4 regions of the Chitinophaga sp. 01L420 genome follow, and region 1 is predicted to be linked to each of the others. Evidence: riboswitches for the same ligand, from Rfam matches in the RefSeq annotation. Region 1 holds a riboswitch; each other region holds the start of a gene.

Region 1 (4,420 bases):
CTGCTTCCCCACTCGTCCGTCAGCGTCAGCACCACGAGTTCTTTTGTTCTTTCATTGAACCTTACCGCCGAGCCATAGAAATATTGACCATTGGGAATCGTGATGAATGGCGTTGCAAAAGAAGCCTCGTTGCCGGCAGTGTATTTATATATTTTGGTTCCACTGTATTCCAGCGTACCACCAATACCAGGTCCGTCTTTACGTTCAGCAATGAATACTTCGTTACCGGATCTGCTGGTAGCGATACCGCCTGAATGCCATGACCATAAAGCCCAGGGGTTGGTTACTTTAAATGGTACGGGGGTTTCAGTCACAGCGAGACTAACAGGGTCAATACGTAACAGTGCGGAATCACCTGCCGCCCACACCGCGCCATCTTTGGTACGGGCAAAGCCTATAGTACCCTTGGGATATTTCTTTACGATACTGTAGTCTGATGTTTTTAATATAACGATACCATCATTTTGTGTAAGTACAAATACATAGTCTCCGGCTACCATCATATCACCAGCAGATGAATTAATGCCATCTATCTTAGTCCCTATGGTCGGACCAGTGAGGTTTACACGGTATACGCCATCTACTGCACTTAACAAACCTCTTGTATCATCTATTCCTGTAAAGGCATGACCTTCCTCCTGCGGAAGATGATCTACCCTGCCTGTTTCTTTCATGGTATATGCATCGGCTACCACCAGTGGACCACCTACTTTTACAGACATATACACCTTACCTTTATGGATGGTGGCAAACTGCAGTGTTGCACTGGTTGGGCCAAAATCTTTACCGGGATTTTCTGTTTTAAATACATCTTTAGCAATCTTATTACTATCATAACTATAATAGAATAAGTCGCCGGAAGTAGTTCCATACTGTCCTTCCTGTACTACCAAAAAGCCGTTTTCATACTTACCCCACACCTTTACCTGGTAGATCGCGGAGTCTGAAGCACCGGCATTGCTGGCTGTAAATACGATATGGTAATCCCCCCGGGCACTTGCCGTGAAAGTATATACCGAATCATTTCCGACTGCATTTCCATTTATTTTCCAACTGAAGGTCGCGCCAACGGGATTGTTTATCCTGGGATGATAAGAAAGCGTAGCGCCAATATGTATAGAATCTGCACCTCCGGTTTTGTCCACACCGGGACCGGGAATGGTGTCGTCATTTTTTTTACATGACATTGCCAGTGCTAAAATAGAAACTACAAAGAAAGTACTTCCCGAAAATCGCATGTTTATATATTTGATTGATGATTAAGCTACAGTTGTTTCAATTATGCATGTAATGCTTTGGGGTAGCGGTATTTCAGCATTTCAAAAGAACCAAAGAATACCGTTGAATAAAAAAGATTTGCCACGAGCATATTCTTTAAAAATGGTAAAGCGAGGTAATAACATTGCAACAAACCTGCAAGGTTGTACGTATAGGGTTTACCGGTAGTAATATTAATACCATGATTAATCCATACCCCGAAATCAGAAACGATCCAATGTATCAATCCGGCAGACAAAGCGGAAAGAAGTATGCGGAGAGGCGTTACTTTTTTGATGATCATTCTGCCTGCTGTTACCATGAGTGCAAAGGCGGCATAGTTCCATGCCCAGCCACTATAAAGCAATCCTGTAGCATATTCCGGATATATCACGTGAGATATGATGATATCGCTGATGAATAATGTTAGAATAGGAAAGGCATACGACTTGAAAAGATTACTGAAATAGGCGCCTGCAAAAAGGGCCATAGCGCCAATCGGTGTAAAGTTTGGATAGGGCATCAGATTACCCGCACCTAATACACGTATGAGGCCAGCACCTAAAATAAAAACAAGTAAAACAAGAAAACGTGGGTCAATTTTTTTATCAGTCATTGTTAATCGTTATTATAAAGGGAATAGGGATGCTGCATGAAGAAATCAAATGATCTCTCACGAAAGAAAACATACATGCTATAAGTGATGACATGCGCTATCAGGCACAGTCAATCAGATACAAAAATTCTTTTTTACCAAAATAAAAAACCGGAACACCGGGAAAAATACATCCATGTTCTTCACCCGAAAACATGATATATAGTTGCAAAGGGCAGGTCTTCTGGCTTTCCTGCTTTTTCGGTCGCCTTCCCGTTCCAGATAAGCGGAACAGTGGCAAGGAGGAATTAACTCCGAAAAAACGATACCTGTGGTCACACAGGCAGCAGGATTTACAGCTACGGGGATAGCTCCGGTTTTACACCGGATTCCCTTTTAATATTCTTGCATACATGCTAGAATAACCAGTTGCAGGCGCAAATTAATGAAAGCAGATGGTTTCTCCAAATTACGAATTACGAATTACGAATTACGAATTACGAATTACGAATTACGAATTACGAATTACGAATTACGAATTACGAATTGGTGAGTAGATAGTAAACGCGAAGATCAACATCGCTTATATCTACTCACCAATTCGTAATTCGTAATTCGTAATTCGTAATTCTACAAACTATATCGCAACCCTAACTGCATTTGCCAGCGCGAGGTCAACGGATCGATGGAGTAAGGCTTACCCGGATCCTTGAACTGGTAAAGCGGATACCCCTGCGAACTACGTGCAGGAATATACGGTTGCAAGCCGATACTGGCGGTCGAGTTATAGGTGTTGGGCGAAAAATAACTCCATCCCCATTCCTTGTTGAGCAGATTGGTGAAGTTCATGATGTCTACAGAAAACATAATAGTATGGCGGTCTTTCAATGGTTTCTCTTTAAAAAGCGTAAGTTCCTGTGAAAGGTGCAGATCAGCATTTACATTCCAGGGAGTTCTTCCGGTATTACGTTCTGTAAAATCGCCTCTGCGTGAACTTAAATATTTGTTGTTGTCAATGAAATGATCGAAAGCGGCTGCCTGCACCTGCGCAGTACTGATAATTGTATTTCCATCTGCCGCATATTGCGTAGCAAAGAAATTGATCGTTTCACCTTTTGCCGGTATATATGCCAGCGCGATCTGCTGCGGTGTATTTTGCGGCGTATAGTTAACGAATCCATAGGTAAACGGACTGCCTGATTGCGCCGAAAAGAAAATCGAAATCACACTGCGCCACCTGTCGGACCAGCGACGGTCGTATCCTGTCATAGCAATGATCCGATGCCTGATATCGAAGTTGGATAAAGACAGCGCAGGATCATTAGGATTCAGCGCCTGGTTCAGTTGCCAGTTCGATTCCATAGAATTCCGGATACCGTTGGAGATATCTTTCGATTTTCCATAGGTATAAGCAGCGGTGAAATGAAAGCCATTAGTAAATCTGCGACTTATTTTGGCCGTAAGACTGTATCTGAAACCTTTGTCAGTATTAGTAAGCAGGTATCCATTTGCCAACCGCGGATCAACGCTGCCTCCATATATCGGCTGCTTTCTCAAATGCTGTGCGGTGTCATATGCATAGTAGGAAGGATTATCTTTCAGATTGATTTGTATAAACCTTACATCTTTGATCGTTTTGGTATAGATACCCTCCAACGAATAATTGAATCCATGCTGATCGGTATAGTCCACTGCAAGACTGCTTCTCATGACAGCAGGCATCACGAAATTGTTGTCTATTACATCGATCTGTGTTTGTCCGGCATTGGGATCATTCACTACCCGGCCTTGCTGATGAGCAAAGGCGGCAATTCCATCATACGGACTGCTTTCCGGCCGCAGTAAAGGATCGGTGCCCGGTTGGAAAGGATTAGGCGGAACACCATTTGTTCGCAGATCGATGGACCCAAAGGAATTGCCGGTATTATAATAGGCGTATCCCAGCCATGCCAAAGGAATACGGCCCGTGAAAACACCTACTCCTCCCCTCAGTATCAGCGTGCGGCTTTCATTCAGGTCGGCCCTGAAACCAATCCGCGGCGATATCTGCGGTTGTGATAAATATTTCTGATTGATGTCACTCATAGGCGTGTAGGTATACGTGGTTCCGAAATACGGATCACGAAAAGCCTCCTTGGTACGGTTACTCAACGGCGCTTTACCCGGAATATTCGCCCAATCTATTCTAACACCCGGCATCACTTTAAATCGCGGCGAAACCCTGATTTCATCCTGCACATAGGCACTGAGGAAATTAACTTTAAAACTGGCCGGTGGATGGTTATACAGGTAGTCGCGGTTATTGTTGAAGTAATTAAAATTTCCCTGTACTCTTTGTGGGTTGTTGGACAGGAAGTCTTCAATGCTTTGATAGGTTACCCTGCCATTCCAACTGTTCACAAATCCATATCCGATATTATAAAACTCATTATGCGTACCAGCCGTGAGCGTATGTTTACCCATTCTAACGGTTACATTATCTGTAAACTCAAAGGTCTTTTGTCGCAGATTAAAAATAGAAGCTTCCCGGTCGGTGCCAAAGAAGATGGTCGTTCCCGGTGTGCGTCC
Region 2 (5,761 bases), on a different contig from region 1:
CGTCTGTGTTGATGCCGGCCACCCGTTTTAAAGTTCCATTGGCGCTTACCTGCGACTGTTCTCCCGGAGCCAGTTGCATACTGCCTTTGTCACTGTTTATTTTTACGGCTCCTTCCAGCAGTGTGGTGTTGATAGTGGCTTCGTCTGCGTAGGAGTTGATATTAAAGTGTGTGCCCAGTACGTCTACTGTGATTTGTTTTACCTGGATGCGGAAAGGTTTATGTGCATCGTGGGCAATTTCAAAGTAGGCTTCTCCGGTGAGTGCAATTTTGCGCTCGTTGCCTGCAAATGTGGCGGGGAAACGGATGGATGATGAGGCATTGAGCCATATTTTGCTTCCATCGGCAAGTACCAGCGGATAGGTTTCGCCAGCAGCGGTGGTGAGGGTATTATAGAGTGGGGCGCTGGCTTCGCCGTTTGTTTTTTCGTATACCAGTTGTCCGTTTTTTGTCCGGATGGTAGTGCTGCCCTGTTGTGCCAGTTGTTGCATGCCTTTCTGGTCGAGTACAATTTTTTCTCCATTGGCCAGGGTGAGTACCGCTTTGTGGCTGTTTGTGGTAGTTTTCGTTTGTACCACCGTAGGGATGGCTGGTTGGGATATGTGTCGCTGCTGCAGCAGGAGATATCCTGCCGGAATAGCCATACCAACCAGGATCGCTGCTGCTGCCGCGAGTTTGAATCTACCGGTATTTTTCCGGGGCTGGTGGATAGGAATAACGGGAGATGCCTGTATGTGTTTTAGCAGCTCTTTCCTGACCCTTTCGCCCGGATCGGCAGGTGATAATGCTTTTTCTGGCTTAACCTGCCGGAATGCGGTCTGTAATTCATTTAACAGGGTGCGGTTGGAAATGTCCTGCCGCAGATAGTCCATCAGCTCAATGGCTTCCGTTGGAGTACATATCCGTTGTTGCCATCGGAGGAGCAATTGTTGGTAATAAGCTTCGTTTCTTTCTGTGGACATGTATATACTATCCCGGAAACGACAGGTAGGGTGGGTGGAGGTGAAAATTTTTTTTCAGCGGGGCTGGGGTCCAGCATCATACTGGATAAAAAGAAGACCGGGAGCAGGCCGTCACTATTGGTATAGAAGAAAAACCGGATGCTTTTCATGGCGAGGACCATATGTTCTTTGACGGTATTCCGGGAAATGCCTAATTCCTGCGCTACCTCTTCATAGCTTTTGCTTTCTTCGCGACATAGCCTGAACACTTTTTGCCGTTGAGGAGGGAGTTGACGGATTGCCTGGTGCAATAACGCTTCATATTCCTTCCATATCAGTTTGGTATCTGCATCTTCTGTTTGCCGTTGTAATTCCTGCATGACCTGCAGGCGGAGTGCTTCGTCGGCGGTTATTTTCTTTAATGATTTAAAGACATGATTACGGGTAATACGGTATAAGTAGCCGCTAAAGGACAGTTCAGGATTGATCCGCTCCCTTATCTCCCAAATCTTTATGAATACTTCCTGTAGTGCGTCTTCCGCAAATTCCGGAACATTGATAAAGTGGAGTATGTAGGTATAAAGTGAGGGGTAGTATTGGTTGTATAATGTTATGTAAGCTTCTGCATCCCCTTGCTGCAGTTTCTTCAACAGAACAGCTTCTTCATTGCCCACTGGATTCGTTATTTAATGCTAAAATAAGAATTTGGCAATAAAATGCCATCGTTTTTTTCTTATGTCAGTAAAAGAAGAAAACGATGGCATGTTGCGGCTAGGCAAACAGTGCTGCATATTCCTGTATAAAGTGGTCAAAATTGCGGGGCGCATGACCTGTCACCTGCTGCACTGCCGGTGAGATGGCGGCTGCTTCTCCGCGGGCATAGTGGGCATAATCTTCGATCAGGCCTTCTGCCTGCCACAAGGGGAATCCTACCTGTAACAAGGCCTGGAGTAACTGATCCGATGAAACATTGACATAGCTGATGGTACGTCCCAGGGCGATAGACAGTTTGGTTGCCAATTCCTGGTGTGTGAGGGATTCGGGCCCGGTAATATCATATATTTTGCCTGCATGGCCGGGAGTGGAGAGTGCGAAGGCTGCTATTTCGGCAATATCCCGGATGTCTACCAGGCTAATCGGCGCCTCTCCGGCGGTGGCGAAAAACTTCCCCTGTTGTATGATGGGATCCCGGAAGCCCAGCAGTCCCTGCATAAATAAATTAGGTCGCAGGAAAGTGTAGTCAATACCGGATTCGCGGATCTTTTGTTCCACGGCAGCATGATACCGGAGAAAACGTACCGGCGATTGCGGTGCGGCATGCAACTGGGAGAGTTTTACAATATGTTGTACTCCGGCATGGCTTGCAACGTCTACGAAATCACTTTGTAACTTTTCGGCTTGCTCAGAAGAGTTCGTGAGGAGGAAAGCTTTTTCTATTCCCTGTAAAGCCCTGGCTACGCTGTCGGGATTATTAAAATCTCCGATCACGGCTTCTGCTCCCGGTAACGCGTGGAGTGCGCGGGCCTGATCGTCTGTAGTTCTTACCATGGCACGAAAAGGAATTCCTTGTGCGGATAACTGTTTGGCCAGTGTTGTACCAATGTTGCCGGTGGCGCCTGTAATCAGGATGTTAGCTTGTTTCATTTTTTGTTCGTTTTATGATGTAAAACTCACTTTTTGTTATTGCGCCACATTGTAAGAAAACGAAATCCCGCTGTAAAACGGCCGGGAACTTAAATTTGATAGTTGCCGGGATTTATTATCTTCGCCCCCGGTTCTTTACGTATTACAATCGAAGCAAGTAATGGTTCCCGCTGAAAAGCGGGATTAAAAGGGAACTGTGTGTAAATCACAGGCTGTCCCGCAACTGTAAGTTTTGCGCAGATAATTTATCTGCAACTGGTAAACAATATACCACTGTTCCGTTGGAGGAATGGGAAGGTGTTTAACAGTGAAACGAGCCAGGAGACCTGCCTTTATTTCACTTTGACACTGCTTTCGGGGATTGAAGCAGGTCAGGTTTTGGTATGTAGTAATTTTTCAAGAACAGGTATGACAGATGGACGCTTTTTAAAAGGTCCGTCTACCAATGCTGTATTGCATCCGGGATCATGCCTGTCAGCAACAATTACGTACTATCTTCTCCTCTCTTACACTTTCTCCTGTTAAAGCATTGCTATGGTATGTACAAGAGCGTGAACATCATGTATCACCTTTTAAACAATCAGCAATGATTATCCACAACTTAGGCTATCCGAGGATAGGTAGCCAGCGTGAATTGAAGAAGGCCTGCGAAAGCTACTGGACAGGCAGCATTACTATTTCTGCTCTACAGGAAGTTGCCGCCGGCATCCGGTTGCAAAACTGGGAACTGCAAAAGCAGGCGGGGATCGACTGGATTCCCTGTAACGATTTTTCCTATTATGACCAGGTACTGGATACCTCGCTGATGATGGGCGCTATACCAGCCAGATACCAGACCCTCACTGCAAAACAGTTATCTGAAACAGACCTGTTGTTTGCGATGGCCAGAGGTTATCAGCGGGATGGAGATGATATCACCGCCATGGAAATGACGAAATGGTTTGATACCAACTACCACTATATTGTTCCTGAATTTACCGCCAGCCAGGACTTCCACCTGTTTTCCCGCAAAGTGGTGGACCAGTTCCTGGAAGCAAAGAATGCAGGCTATGCTGCCAAGCCGGTATTACTGGGCCCCGTTTCCTTCCTGTTACTGGGTAAAGAAAAAGAAGCAGGATTTAACCGGTTATCATTGATAGATAAATTGCTGCCGGTGTACCTGGAAATATTTGACCTTTTAACTAAGGCAGGAGCCACCGTGGTACAACTGGATGAGCCCTGCTTATCACTCAATCTTTCTGCGGAAGCATTGCAGGTACTTACCGATTCATATGCGCAAATACATGCTGCCTTCCCGCAGTTGCATATTGTGCTGGCTTCCTACTTTGAATGTTATGGCCAGCACCTGCCGGCAATACTGGCATTGCCGGTGCAGACGCTGCACCTGGACCTGGTACGTTGTCCATCGCAACTGGAAGATGTATTGCAGACAAGGATCGCCAACAGCAAATTGCAACTCTCTCTGGGGGTAGTTGATGGCAGAAATATCTGGAAGAATGACTACACAAAATCATTAGCATTTATACATAGGGCTATTAAAGTTTTAGGGGAAGACAGCATCGCCATTGCACCTTCCTGCTCGCTCTTACATGTTCCTTGTGATCTGGATTACGAAACAGCGATATCTCCCGAAATAAAAAACTGGATGGCCTTCGCCAAACAAAAGCTGCAGGAATTAAAGGAGCTGCGGGATATTGTAAAAGGAAATACAGCACTACTGGCTGCCAATGAGGACGCGATTCGCAACCGTGCAGCATCAGGGCTTATTCACCGTAAAGCCGTAAAAGACAGGGTCGCAGCATTTACATTGAGTGATGCCAGCAGGAAAAGTGCCTTTACGGTTCGTCAGGCCATACAGCAGGAGCAGTTTGGCCTGCCATTATTCCCGACCACTACCATTGGCTCCTTCCCACAAACGGATGATATCCGGCAGTTAAGAGCAAGATTGAAAAAAGGAGAACTGACAGTAGCACAATATGATGCCGCCATAGAAAAGGCAACCATAGAAGTGATCCGCTGGCAGGAAGAAATTGGCCTGGATGTACTCGTGCACGGCGAATTTGAGCGCAACGACATGGTGGAGTATTTTGGCGAACAGTTAGATGGATTCCTGTTTACTAAAAATGGCTGGGTACAGAGTTATGGCAGCCGTTGTGTAAAACCACCGGTTATTTTTGGTGATGTAAGCCGTCCTGCAGACATGACGGTGCGTTGGAGCAGCTTTGCACAAGCCAATACCGACAAGTTGATGAAAGGTATGCTCACCGGTCCTGTTACTATTTTACAATGGTCTTTTGTGAGAGATGACCAGCCAAGATCCACTACCGCCAACCAGATTGCCTGGGCTATTCGTGATGAAGTGGTGGCACTGGAAAATGCAGGTATTAAAGTGATACAGATCGATGAACCAGCCATCCGGGAAGGGTTACCCTTACGCCGGGAAAACTGGGCAGCATACCTGGAATGGGCAGTACAGGCGTTCCGTATTGCTGCCAGTGGCGTGAAAGACGAAACACAAATTCATACGCATATGTGCTACAGTGAATTTAATGATATCATTGAACACATTGCTGCGATGGATGCTGACGTGATCACAATTGAAACATCAAGGTCACAAATGGAATTACTGGATGCCTTCGCGCATTTTAAATATCCGAATGAAATTGGCCCTGGCGTATATGATATACATTCACCCAGACAACCTTCTGCAGAAGAAATGATTTCGTTGCTGGAAAAAGCGGTGGAAGCATTGCCGGCAAGGAATCTGTGGGTGAATCCTGACTGTGGATTAAAAACGCGTAAATGGCCGGAAACCAAAGCAGCTTTAACGAATATGGTAAAAGCTGCTGTGGTGATGAGAGAAAAGGCCGCTTTGTAAAAACAATTAAAACGGAACGATTATGACTATGGAGGAAAAGATTCTTCACTCGGAGACAAGAATATTCAAAGCGGTATTTCCCAGTACTACCAATCATTACGATACACTCTTCGGAGGCACGGCAATGTCGCTGATGGACGAAGTAGCATTTATTACCGCTACCCGTTTTGCACGCAAAAAAATGGTGACGGTATCATCCGGGCAAATAGATTTTACCCGGCCCATTCCTGCAGGTACCATTGTGGAGTTGATCGGCAAGGTAACAGAAGTAGGCAATACCAGCCTGAAAGTATTGGTAG
Region 3 (5,761 bases), on a different contig from region 1:
AGCAGCAGCAACACTTTTTAAAACCAACGATGTCAGCATCATCTTTTTATATGTATCTACTTATGCACTATCAGCCACTGTATTGCCAGTAGTGCAAAAAGCCAAAGTACCCGTAGTGATCCTCAACCTGCAACCGGTGGCCGCCATCGATTACGAGTGGTTCAACGGATTAGGCGACAGGGGCCTCATGACCGGTGAATGGCTCGCCAACTGCCAGGCATGCGCTGTTCCGGAAATCGCCAACGTATTTAACCGCGCCGGCATTCCTTTTTACCAGGTAACCGGCACACTGGACGATGCGGAAGCATGGCAGGAAATAGCCGACTGGAAAGAAGCTGCTGCAGTAGCCGCCGGCATGCGGAACAACCGTCTGGGTGTGTTAGGCCACTACTATAACGGTATGCTGGACATCTATTCCGACCTTACCCTGCAGGCAACCACCTTTGGCGGACATATCCAACATCTTGAAATGTGCGACCTCGCCGCCTTTCACCAACAGGTAACACCCACCGAAATAGAACATAAAATACAACAGATCCACCAGGAAATGGAAGTACTGGAGGAATGTCCGCCGCAGGAGATTGTACGCGCCGCTCATACTGCGGTAGCCCTGGATAAGATGGTAGCACATCATCAGCTCGGCTCCCTCTGCTACTACTACGAAGGCACTCCCGATGGTGAATATGAAGATCTCATTGCTTCCGTTATCACCGGCAACTCCTTACTCACCGCTCACCAGGTACCGGTAGCGGGTGAATATGAAGTGAAGAATGCACAGGCCATGAAGATCCTCGACCTTTTCCAGGCGGGTGGCTCCTTCACAGAATTCTACGGTCTGGATTTTAATGCCGGCATTATCCTCATGGGACATGATGGTCCCGGTCACCTGGCAATTGCCGAAGGCCGCCCCCTGCTGAAACCATTAGGCGTATACCATGGCAAACCCGGTAAGGGCTTGTCTATTGAGATGAAAGTAAAACATGGCCCGGTCACTTTACTATCTGTAGTAGAAACCCACGACGGCAAATTAAAATTGCTGGTGGCACAAGGCGATTCGGTACCGGGCCCTATTTTGAAGATCGGTAATACCAATAGCCGGTACCGGTTTTCACTGGATGTAAAAACATTTGTCAACAACTGGAGTAAAGAAGGCCCCGCGCATCACTGCGCCATTGGCATCGGGCATATAGCCGGTAAGATTGAAAAGCTGGGAAATATACTGGACATTGCTACCGTAAAGGTATGCTAACGAAGCAGATACCACCCCTCGCCCCCTTTCGTTTTGAATCAACAGAATAATAGCCTACTTTTGCTCCGTTATGGTTTATCCATGTCCACTCCGGACATGAATAATTAAAAGGGAACATGGGTGAAAATCCCGGACAGTCCCRCTGCTGTAAGTCTCATACAATGCTAAGGCAACACCACTCAAGGCCACTGTTGATCATTCAATGGGAAGGTCGCCGAAAGCAGAGATAAGTCAGAATACCTGCCATACAACTGATTTTTGAGCTTTCGTGGAATGAAGCTTAGGGATAAATGCAAGCTATAGGATGTTCCTGTACACGTGCGCTTTCCTAATTATTTTTTCTCCTGTCGAAGGCTGTTGATGGAATATTAACAGGTTTAAAATTATGCGTTTCACTGAACAAGCCTGTTCACTGACTAAGGTATGCTTGTATGTGATGATCTTCATCATCTGGCCGGCAACAACCATTAAAGCACAGCAGGCAGATACGATTACCACCAAAGATCTCCGGGAGGTGTCCGTCACCGCTTCGCGGACAGGCAAAGAAATAAGCCCCGGGCAAAAATTGCAGGCAAAAGAACTCAACAGACTGGGCAGCCATTCTGTGGCAGATGCGCTCCGCTTCTTCTCCGGCGTGCAGATCAAAGATTACGGTGGCATAGGAGGCCTGCAAACAGTGGATATCCGCAGTATGGGATCCAACCATACCGGTGTATTCTATGATGGCATTGAACTCGGCAACGCCCAAAACGGACAGGTAGATCTGGGTAAATTTTCCCTGGACAACATGGAAGAAATCGCCCTGTATAACGGACAAAAAAGTAACATCTTTCAACCGGCCAAAGACTTCGGATCTGCCGGCTCCATTTATCTGACTTCTCTCAAACCTAAATTCGCTCCAGGTGAAAAAACACATGTGAGAGCGACTGTTAAAACAGGCTCCTTTGGCCTGTTCAACCCTTCCCTGCTCTGGCAACAAAAAATCAACGACAAAATATCCGCCTCCTTCAGCAGCGAGTGGACCAGCGCTACCGGCCGTTATAAATACAGTTATGCCAAATTCGACTCACTCAAAAATCTGGCTTACGACACCAGCGCCTATCGCAAAAACGGCGATGTCAACGCTGTACGGATAGAAGGCGGGCTCAATGGCGTTATGAAAGGCGGCGAATGGAGTACCAAAATATATTATTATAATGCTGAAAGAGGATTACCCGGCTTTATTGTCAACAATGTATTCGGGCATATTGACCGCCTTTGGGATCGCAACCTGTTCATCCAATCTTCTTTCCGTAAAGAAATTACCAAACGTTACAGCATCCTGCTCAATGCCAAATATGCATATGACTATACGCATTATCTGGCCCTCGATACCGCACAGTTTCGGGCAAACAATCATTACCGCCAATACGAAATGTATTTTTCTATGGCGCAGCAGTATGCACTGACTAGCTGGTGGACCGTCTCTCTTTCCAGCGATTTTCAATGGAATAAACTGGATGCCGACCTGAGAGAATTCAGCTATCCTACCAGGTACACCACCCTCGTAGCAGGTGCTTCTGCTGTCAACTTTAAGCGATTCAGTGCGCAGGCCAGCCTGTTGGGAACTTTTGTGAGTGAAACTGTAAAACTAAACGCCGCGGCACCTTATCAGCAGAAATTTACCCCTGCTGTATTTGTTTCCTGGCAACCATTACCAACACCCGATATACGCCTGCGTGCCTTTTATAAACGCATCTTCCGCATGCCTACGTTCAACGATCTCTATTATACCGAAATCGGTAACCGCTTTCTGCAACCAGAGTTCGCCACACAATATGATGCAGGCGTCACCTGGAATAAATCGTTCATTGGTAAATGGTTTACACAAGCCGGCGTAGAAGTGGATGGATACTATAACGAGATAACCGACAAGATTGTAGCCATACCCGGACAAAATCAATTTGCATGGACCATGATGAACCTGGGCAAAGTAAAAATTAATGGCCTCGATGTAAAAGCAAATGCAGGCTGGCGCATCAAACAGCAACTGAATATGCTGTTAAGAGCCACCTATACTTTCCAACAGGCATTGGATTATACCAATCCAACAAAGACGTTCTATCGTCAGCAGATTGCCTACATTCCCCGTCATAGCGGCTCACTCATACTGGGCGCCGATTTTAAAAACTGGGAAGCCAACTACAGCTTTATTTATACAGGAGAAAGATATAACGGCAAGGATAATATACCGGAAAACTATGTACAACCATGGTATACCAGCGACTTATCCCTTGGCAAACAATTCAACTATAAACGTACCCACGTTCACGTAACTGCACAGGTAAATAACCTGGCCAACCAGTTCTATGAAGTGGTGCAAAGCTACCCGATGCCGGGTAGAAATTACCGCTTCATTTTAGCGGTCAATATTTAATCTGAAATGCCATGATGAAACAATTAAAGAATACATGTTTACTGGTTGCAGCCATTGGTATGATCAACAGTGGTTGCAGAAAAGACGCCACCATTGTACCGCCGGTACTCACGCCTGTTACCACACCAGATCCTAATGCACCCTACGTTGGCATCTATATGCTTAATGAAGGCAATATGGGCAGCAACAAAGCTTCCCTGGATTACTTCGACTACACCACCGGCTTTTATAAAAAAAATATCTACGCAGAAAAAAACCCTACGGTGGTGAAAGAGCTGGGCGATGTAGGTAATGACATTCAGATGTATGGCAGTAAACTATACGCCGTCATCAACGTATCCAACAAGGTAGAAGTGATGGATGTAGCCACCACCAAGCGCCTGGGAAAAATTGATATCCTCAACTGCCGCTATATTGCCTTTGCTAACGGTAAAGCCTATGTGAGTTCTTATGCCGGCCCTGTAAAAGTGGATGAAAACGCGCCCATCGGATTTGTGGCAGAAGTAGATACCAGCACCCTGCAAGTTACCCGTAAAGTAATTGTAGGTTATCAGCCGGAAGAAATGGCAGTAGTAGGCAACAAGTTATATGTGGCCAATTCAGGCGGTTACCGCGTACCCAACTACGACCGCACCGTATCAGTGATTGACCTGCTTACCTTCACCGAAACTAAAAAAATTGATGTAGCCATTAACCTCGACCGGCTAAAGGTAGACGGCGATGGCGATATATACGTGACCTCCCGTGGTGATTACCGGAAAACTTCCTCTAAGCTGTTTGTGATTGATACCAAAACAGACGCAGTAAAGAAAACATTCGACATAGGCGCCAGCAATCTCTGCATCTCCGGCGACACTGCTTATGTATATGGCTCTGTATTCAGCTATAATACCGGCAAATGGACGATCACCTATAACATGATCAATGTAAAAACGGAAACGGTACTCAACACGAATTTTATTACAGATGGTACTGAAAAGAATATCGAAATGCCTTATGGCGTTATCGTTAATCCAGCCACCAAAGAAATTTTTGTAACAGACGCCAAAGACTACGTTTCCTCCGGTACCTTATACTGCTTTGATAAAACAGGAAAAAAGAAATGGTCTGCCATCACCGGAGATATTCCGGGACATATGGTATTCGTAAAATCCAGTAAATAATCACACTAATTTTATATTATGAAAAGAAAATTTCTACTCGCAGGTATCATGGTGGCTGTAATCATCAGCAGTTGTTCCAAGAGCAAAGATGAAGTAGTGACGCCCGATCCGGAACCAACCGGCCCTTTTTTAAACAAGGTTACAAAAGTATTTGAATATTTCCCTGCACCCGGACAATTCACCAATGGCCTTCCTGTATGGAAGACAGGTGATGACGCCCAAAAAATGGCTGACTATGCGCTGACAGCCCTCGCCAAAGAAGACATGATTTCCCTCGGTGGTTTTGGTGGCTTCGTAGTAATGGGCTTTGATCATACCATCAAAAATGTACCCGGCGAATATTCTTTCATCGTACTGGGTAATGCATTTAACAATTTCGCAGAACCAGGCGTGATCTCCGTTTCAGTAGATGCCAATAAAAACGGCCTGCCGGATGATGAATGGTATGAAATTGCCGGATCTGAATACAACAGCTCTAAAACCATTAAAAATTACCAGATCACCTACTATAAACCAGATGAAGGTAAAGTTCGTACTACTGATCCTGCGGATCCGTATACCAGCGACAATACTTACATTAAATGGAAAGATAATCAGGGACAAAGCGGATACATTGTCAGGAATACATTCCATGACCAACCTTACTACCCTCAATGGAAAGGCGATAGCATTACCTTCACCGGCACGCGGCTGACTGATAGCAATATCAAAAATACCTCCAGTGATCCTGAGTCGCCTTATTATGTATGTCCTGCATTTTCGTGGGGTTATGCAGACAATGCACTCAATGACGATAACGACGCAAAAATAAAGCTGGACTGGGCTGTAGATAAAAAAGGTACACCAGTTAAACTGACAGGTATCAACTTCATTAAAGTGCATACCAGTCAACGTGCAGAAGCTGGCTGGCTGGGCGAAATATCCACAGAAGTG
Region 4 (3,585 bases), on a different contig from region 1:
AAGAGGGAAAAGCAGCGTAGCCGCGCAATGGTATTTGTATTATTAATTATGTATATGTGTATAAGGCAGAAGAAACAGCATGAAATTTATACTTAAGCAGGAAGAGAGCGGTATCCGTTATTGAAAGAGCACAGTTTTTAAGAAGAATAATGACATATATCCATTGACGCCGCATAACAACACCAATGGATATACGTTGAAAATTTCCGCCCTTACCGTTTTAACGGTGTTTCCCTGGACTCCGCTATTTTTTCCGCAGCTGGTACCTGCTTCACTACCTCATAACTATCTGCACCATTCAGTCCCGTTCCCCGTGTTATCCGCAGCGTGTACTGCTGTATCGGAGTATTCCGGGCCAGCGTTACCGTCAGATAAACGGTTTGAATGTTGGGTCCCCAGGTGACATAGCAGGTGTTGATGCCATAACCTTCCAGACCGGTATTGGGTGGTGCAGAAATAATCTGTCCATCCCCGGTAACGTTCCAGGCTACGTACGTGCTGCCGCTAACAGTGGGTACCAGTGAATAGATGCCAACGCTGCCGGGAGTCACAGTAGTGGGTCCAGAAATACTAACGGGTCCTACCTGGGCAACAACTTTGCTACCGCCTAAACATAATAGCAATAGCAGGGCACAAAAAAACGTGGATACCTGAGTGAGTTTAACGCTCATTTAACAATGGTTTAAGAGTGAAATACGTGGAAAAAATATCGTATTAAAGTAACCAGAAAATCTTGAATATCCTAGTGAAGTATCGGGATAAAAAATACCCCGCCTGCCATTGGCAAACGGGGTATCTTTTTATTTTAGGGCTCTTTATTCGTGAAACACTGGCATAGCCGGGAAATACCATCCGTTGTAGGTCAGCGTTTTTTTCAGGGTAGTAGTGGTGGCATCATAAATCAGCACCCGGTTGATACTACCGGTGAATGATCCGTTCAGCGTAGTCACTACCAGTTCATTCTTTTCCTTATTATATGCTGCTCCTGCACCATAGAAATACTGACCCGTTGGCAGCGTGATAAATGGCGTAGTTAATGAAGCGGCGTTGCCAATTACGTAACGGTATAATTGTGTACCACCGGCAAAACCGTTGTTGCGCACAATGAAAATAGCACTGTCCTGTGTAGAGGCAGTAATACCCGCATGGCGCCATGCTCCCCACGGAGAAGGCACGGTAAACGGCAGTTTGATCGCAGTACGCGCCAGGGTAGACGGAACAATGCGAATCAGTGAATCTGAATTGGTCGCATATACCGCTCCATCTTTACCTGCGGCAAAAGCAAGGTTAGCAGCGCCGAACTTTTTCACTACAGCATAAGTGCTGCTATTCAGGGCTACGATACCATCTGTTTGAGATAATACAAAAACATAACTGCCAATTTTAAGCATGTCACCGGTATAACCAGCAACCCCACTGATTTTAGTGCCTACTGCCAGAGATGGCAGTGTAATAGGGTATACACCATCGCTGGCACTCAGCAATCCGTGTGTGGCATCAACACCCAGGAAGGCATGCCCATCGTTACCCGGCAAGGTAGTGATACGACCGGTTTCTACCATGCTGCCACCATCTGTTACCACCAGCGGTCCACCGGCTTTTACTACGATGTACAGCTTATTGTTGAAGAAGGTAGCAAACTGCAATGTGTTGGAAGGTCCACCTAATGCACCGGTTGGGTTTTCCAGGTGATATACGTCCTGCACCAAACTGTCACCACTATACGAATAGAAGTGCAGGTCGCCGGTGCCATGACCGAACCATCCTTCATTGGCAATAAAGAAACCATTTGCATATTTACCGGTAATCAATGATGTTGTAACGCCGGTTTTGTTATTGGCGTCCAACTTTTGTAACTGTGATGACTGCAGTGCATCTTCTTTTTTACAGGAAGCCACCAACAAGGCAAACGCTACCAACAAGGAGGATAATAACTGTTTTTTCATATAATAGATATTTGGAATGATGACATACTTTTCCCTGTCCGGATATTGGATCCGGAAAAAAACAAAACTCAAAAGCCGGTGATATCACACCTGCATAATGCGCCCAGGGGTAAATAATATTTACACAATAGAATATATGCCGTTAGGCTTACATTCCTGGCCTTTCACCCGAAAGCGCTGAATGATTGATGACATCTGGCAGGTCTTCTGGCTCTCCTGCTTTTCCGGGAACCTTCCCATCTGCGGACATGCAGACAGTGGTATGGAGTATCCGGAAAATCAATTCATTCAAAAATGAATGCAGGATCACAGCTACGGGGATAGCTCCGGTATTGCACCGGATTCCCTTTTAATCCGCCCGCAGGCGGAACCAATTGTGGATGCAAACGTACGTGAAGTATTAGTAAAATCCAAAATGAAAGAAGGAGGTAGTGCGTAGCATCACTATCGAAAAATATCAAGGCATCTTTTCCAGTGTTGTCGCCGACAACATTTTATTAATCTTTTAAGCACTACTTAATTTTTTCTACCACCCAGCAACTACCTTTCCAGCTGCTGACAGTCGGATTCGATACCTCCGACAAACATGCGCTGGATGGTTGTTACGTGGTGGTGAAAAAATAATCAGCCCTTCATCTGCCACGATTTTGTTTTTGTAAAAGCACGTAAGCCCTGATGTGATAGGGTAGCGCCGATGCCGGAATGTTTTCTGCCGGCCCAGGGTAATCCTGCTGTAACCCTGTCGCAACAGTTCCAGTAGCCGGTGCCACTGTTTACCTGCGAGAGAATGGTTTCGGCTCTCTCCTGGCTGCTGGAATATACGGAAGCGGTGAGTCCGTAGTCCGTATCATTCATGAATTGTATGGCTTCTTTGTCGGTCTTTACTTTCATGATGCCGATGATTGGGCCAAAGCTTTCTTCCTGCATCACCTTCATCTTGTTATTGACATCTACGATAATGGTGGGTTCAAAGAAATTCCCATCATGCACAATACGTTTGCCACCAAGTAATACCGTAGCGCCGTTTGCTTTGGCATCTTTCACTTGTTCTTCCAGTACTTCCAGTTGTTCATACCTTGTTAAGGCGCCGAAGTATACACCATCGTCTGTAGGTAAACCCAGCTTCCAGGAGCGCACTGCTTTTACAAAGGCCGCCACGTATTCATCGTATACATTTTCGTGTACGTATATACGTTCTACTGCACAACAGCTTTGTCCGTTGTTATAAAAGGCACCATCAGCGGTGGCTTCAGCTACCGCGGCAATGTCGGTGATGTCGTCTGCCACGTAGAGTGGATCTTTGCCGCCCAGTTCCAGCTGGCAAGGCACCATTTTCTTCGCTACTTTTTCATAGATGTATTTGCCGGTTTTATAGGAGCCGGTAAAAAAGAAGCCATCAAATCTTAAACCCAACAGATGTTCACCTGCATATTTGCCGCCGATACCAACTTTGAAGGCATTTTCCTCCACGCCCGCTTTCTTCAGTAAGTTATCTATTTCAATGGCTGTCAGCGTGGCGTATTCAGAAGGTTTGTATAATACGGCATTGCCGGCTAACAACGCGGGGATAAACACATTTACGCCTACGAGATAAGGATAATTCCAGGCAGAAATATTACAGATAACGCCCAGTGGCTCG

Evidence for each region. A riboswitch is a leader RNA that binds a small molecule or an ion and turns the genes downstream of it on or off. The one in region 1 is predicted to bind cobalamin.
Region 2: linked by a shared signal. The riboswitch ahead of metE (5-methyltetrahydropteroyltriglutamate--homocysteine S-methyltransferase) and the one ahead of AC1DP6_RS12970 (DUF6580 family putative transport protein) in region 1 are both predicted to bind cobalamin.
Region 3: linked by a shared signal. The riboswitch ahead of AC1DP6_RS24595 (TonB-dependent receptor) and the one ahead of AC1DP6_RS12970 (DUF6580 family putative transport protein) in region 1 are both predicted to bind cobalamin.
Region 4: linked by a shared signal. The riboswitch ahead of AC1DP6_RS16510 (DUF5074 domain-containing protein) and the one ahead of AC1DP6_RS12970 (DUF6580 family putative transport protein) in region 1 are both predicted to bind cobalamin.

The regions. Positions count from the first base shown of each region.
Region 1 is NZ_JBFTSK010000011.1:15,819-20,238, reverse strand. Features, by position in the region: gene AC1DP6_RS12975 (DUF5074 domain-containing protein) at 1-1,238, opposite strand, end outside; gene AC1DP6_RS12970 (DUF6580 family putative transport protein) at 1,280-1,873, opposite strand; cobalamin riboswitch at 2,070-2,297, opposite strand; gene AC1DP6_RS12965 (TonB-dependent receptor) at 2,483-4,420, opposite strand, start outside.
Region 2 is NZ_JBFTSK010000030.1:110,656-116,416, reverse strand. Features, by position in the region: gene AC1DP6_RS24640 (FecR family protein) at 1-961, opposite strand, end outside; gene AC1DP6_RS24635 (RNA polymerase sigma factor) at 871-1,614, opposite strand; gene AC1DP6_RS24630 (SDR family oxidoreductase) at 1,712-2,584, opposite strand; cobalamin riboswitch at 2,729-2,932, shown strand; gene metE (5-methyltetrahydropteroyltriglutamate--homocysteine S-methyltransferase) at 3,030-5,462, shown strand; gene AC1DP6_RS24620 (acyl-CoA thioesterase) at 5,485-5,761, shown strand, end outside.
Region 3 is NZ_JBFTSK010000030.1:103,375-109,135, forward strand. Features, by position in the region: gene AC1DP6_RS24590 (arabinose isomerase) at 1-1,249, shown strand, start outside; cobalamin riboswitch at 1,304-1,511, shown strand; gene AC1DP6_RS24595 (TonB-dependent receptor) at 1,635-3,665, shown strand; gene AC1DP6_RS24600 (YncE family protein) at 3,677-4,828, shown strand; gene AC1DP6_RS24605 (hypothetical protein) at 4,847-5,761, shown strand, end outside.
Region 4 is NZ_JBFTSK010000015.1:112,146-115,730, forward strand. Features, by position in the region: gene AC1DP6_RS16505 (hypothetical protein) at 213-671, opposite strand; gene AC1DP6_RS16510 (DUF5074 domain-containing protein) at 816-1,946, opposite strand; cobalamin riboswitch at 2,127-2,336, opposite strand; gene AC1DP6_RS16515 (aldehyde dehydrogenase family protein) at 2,571-3,585, opposite strand, start outside.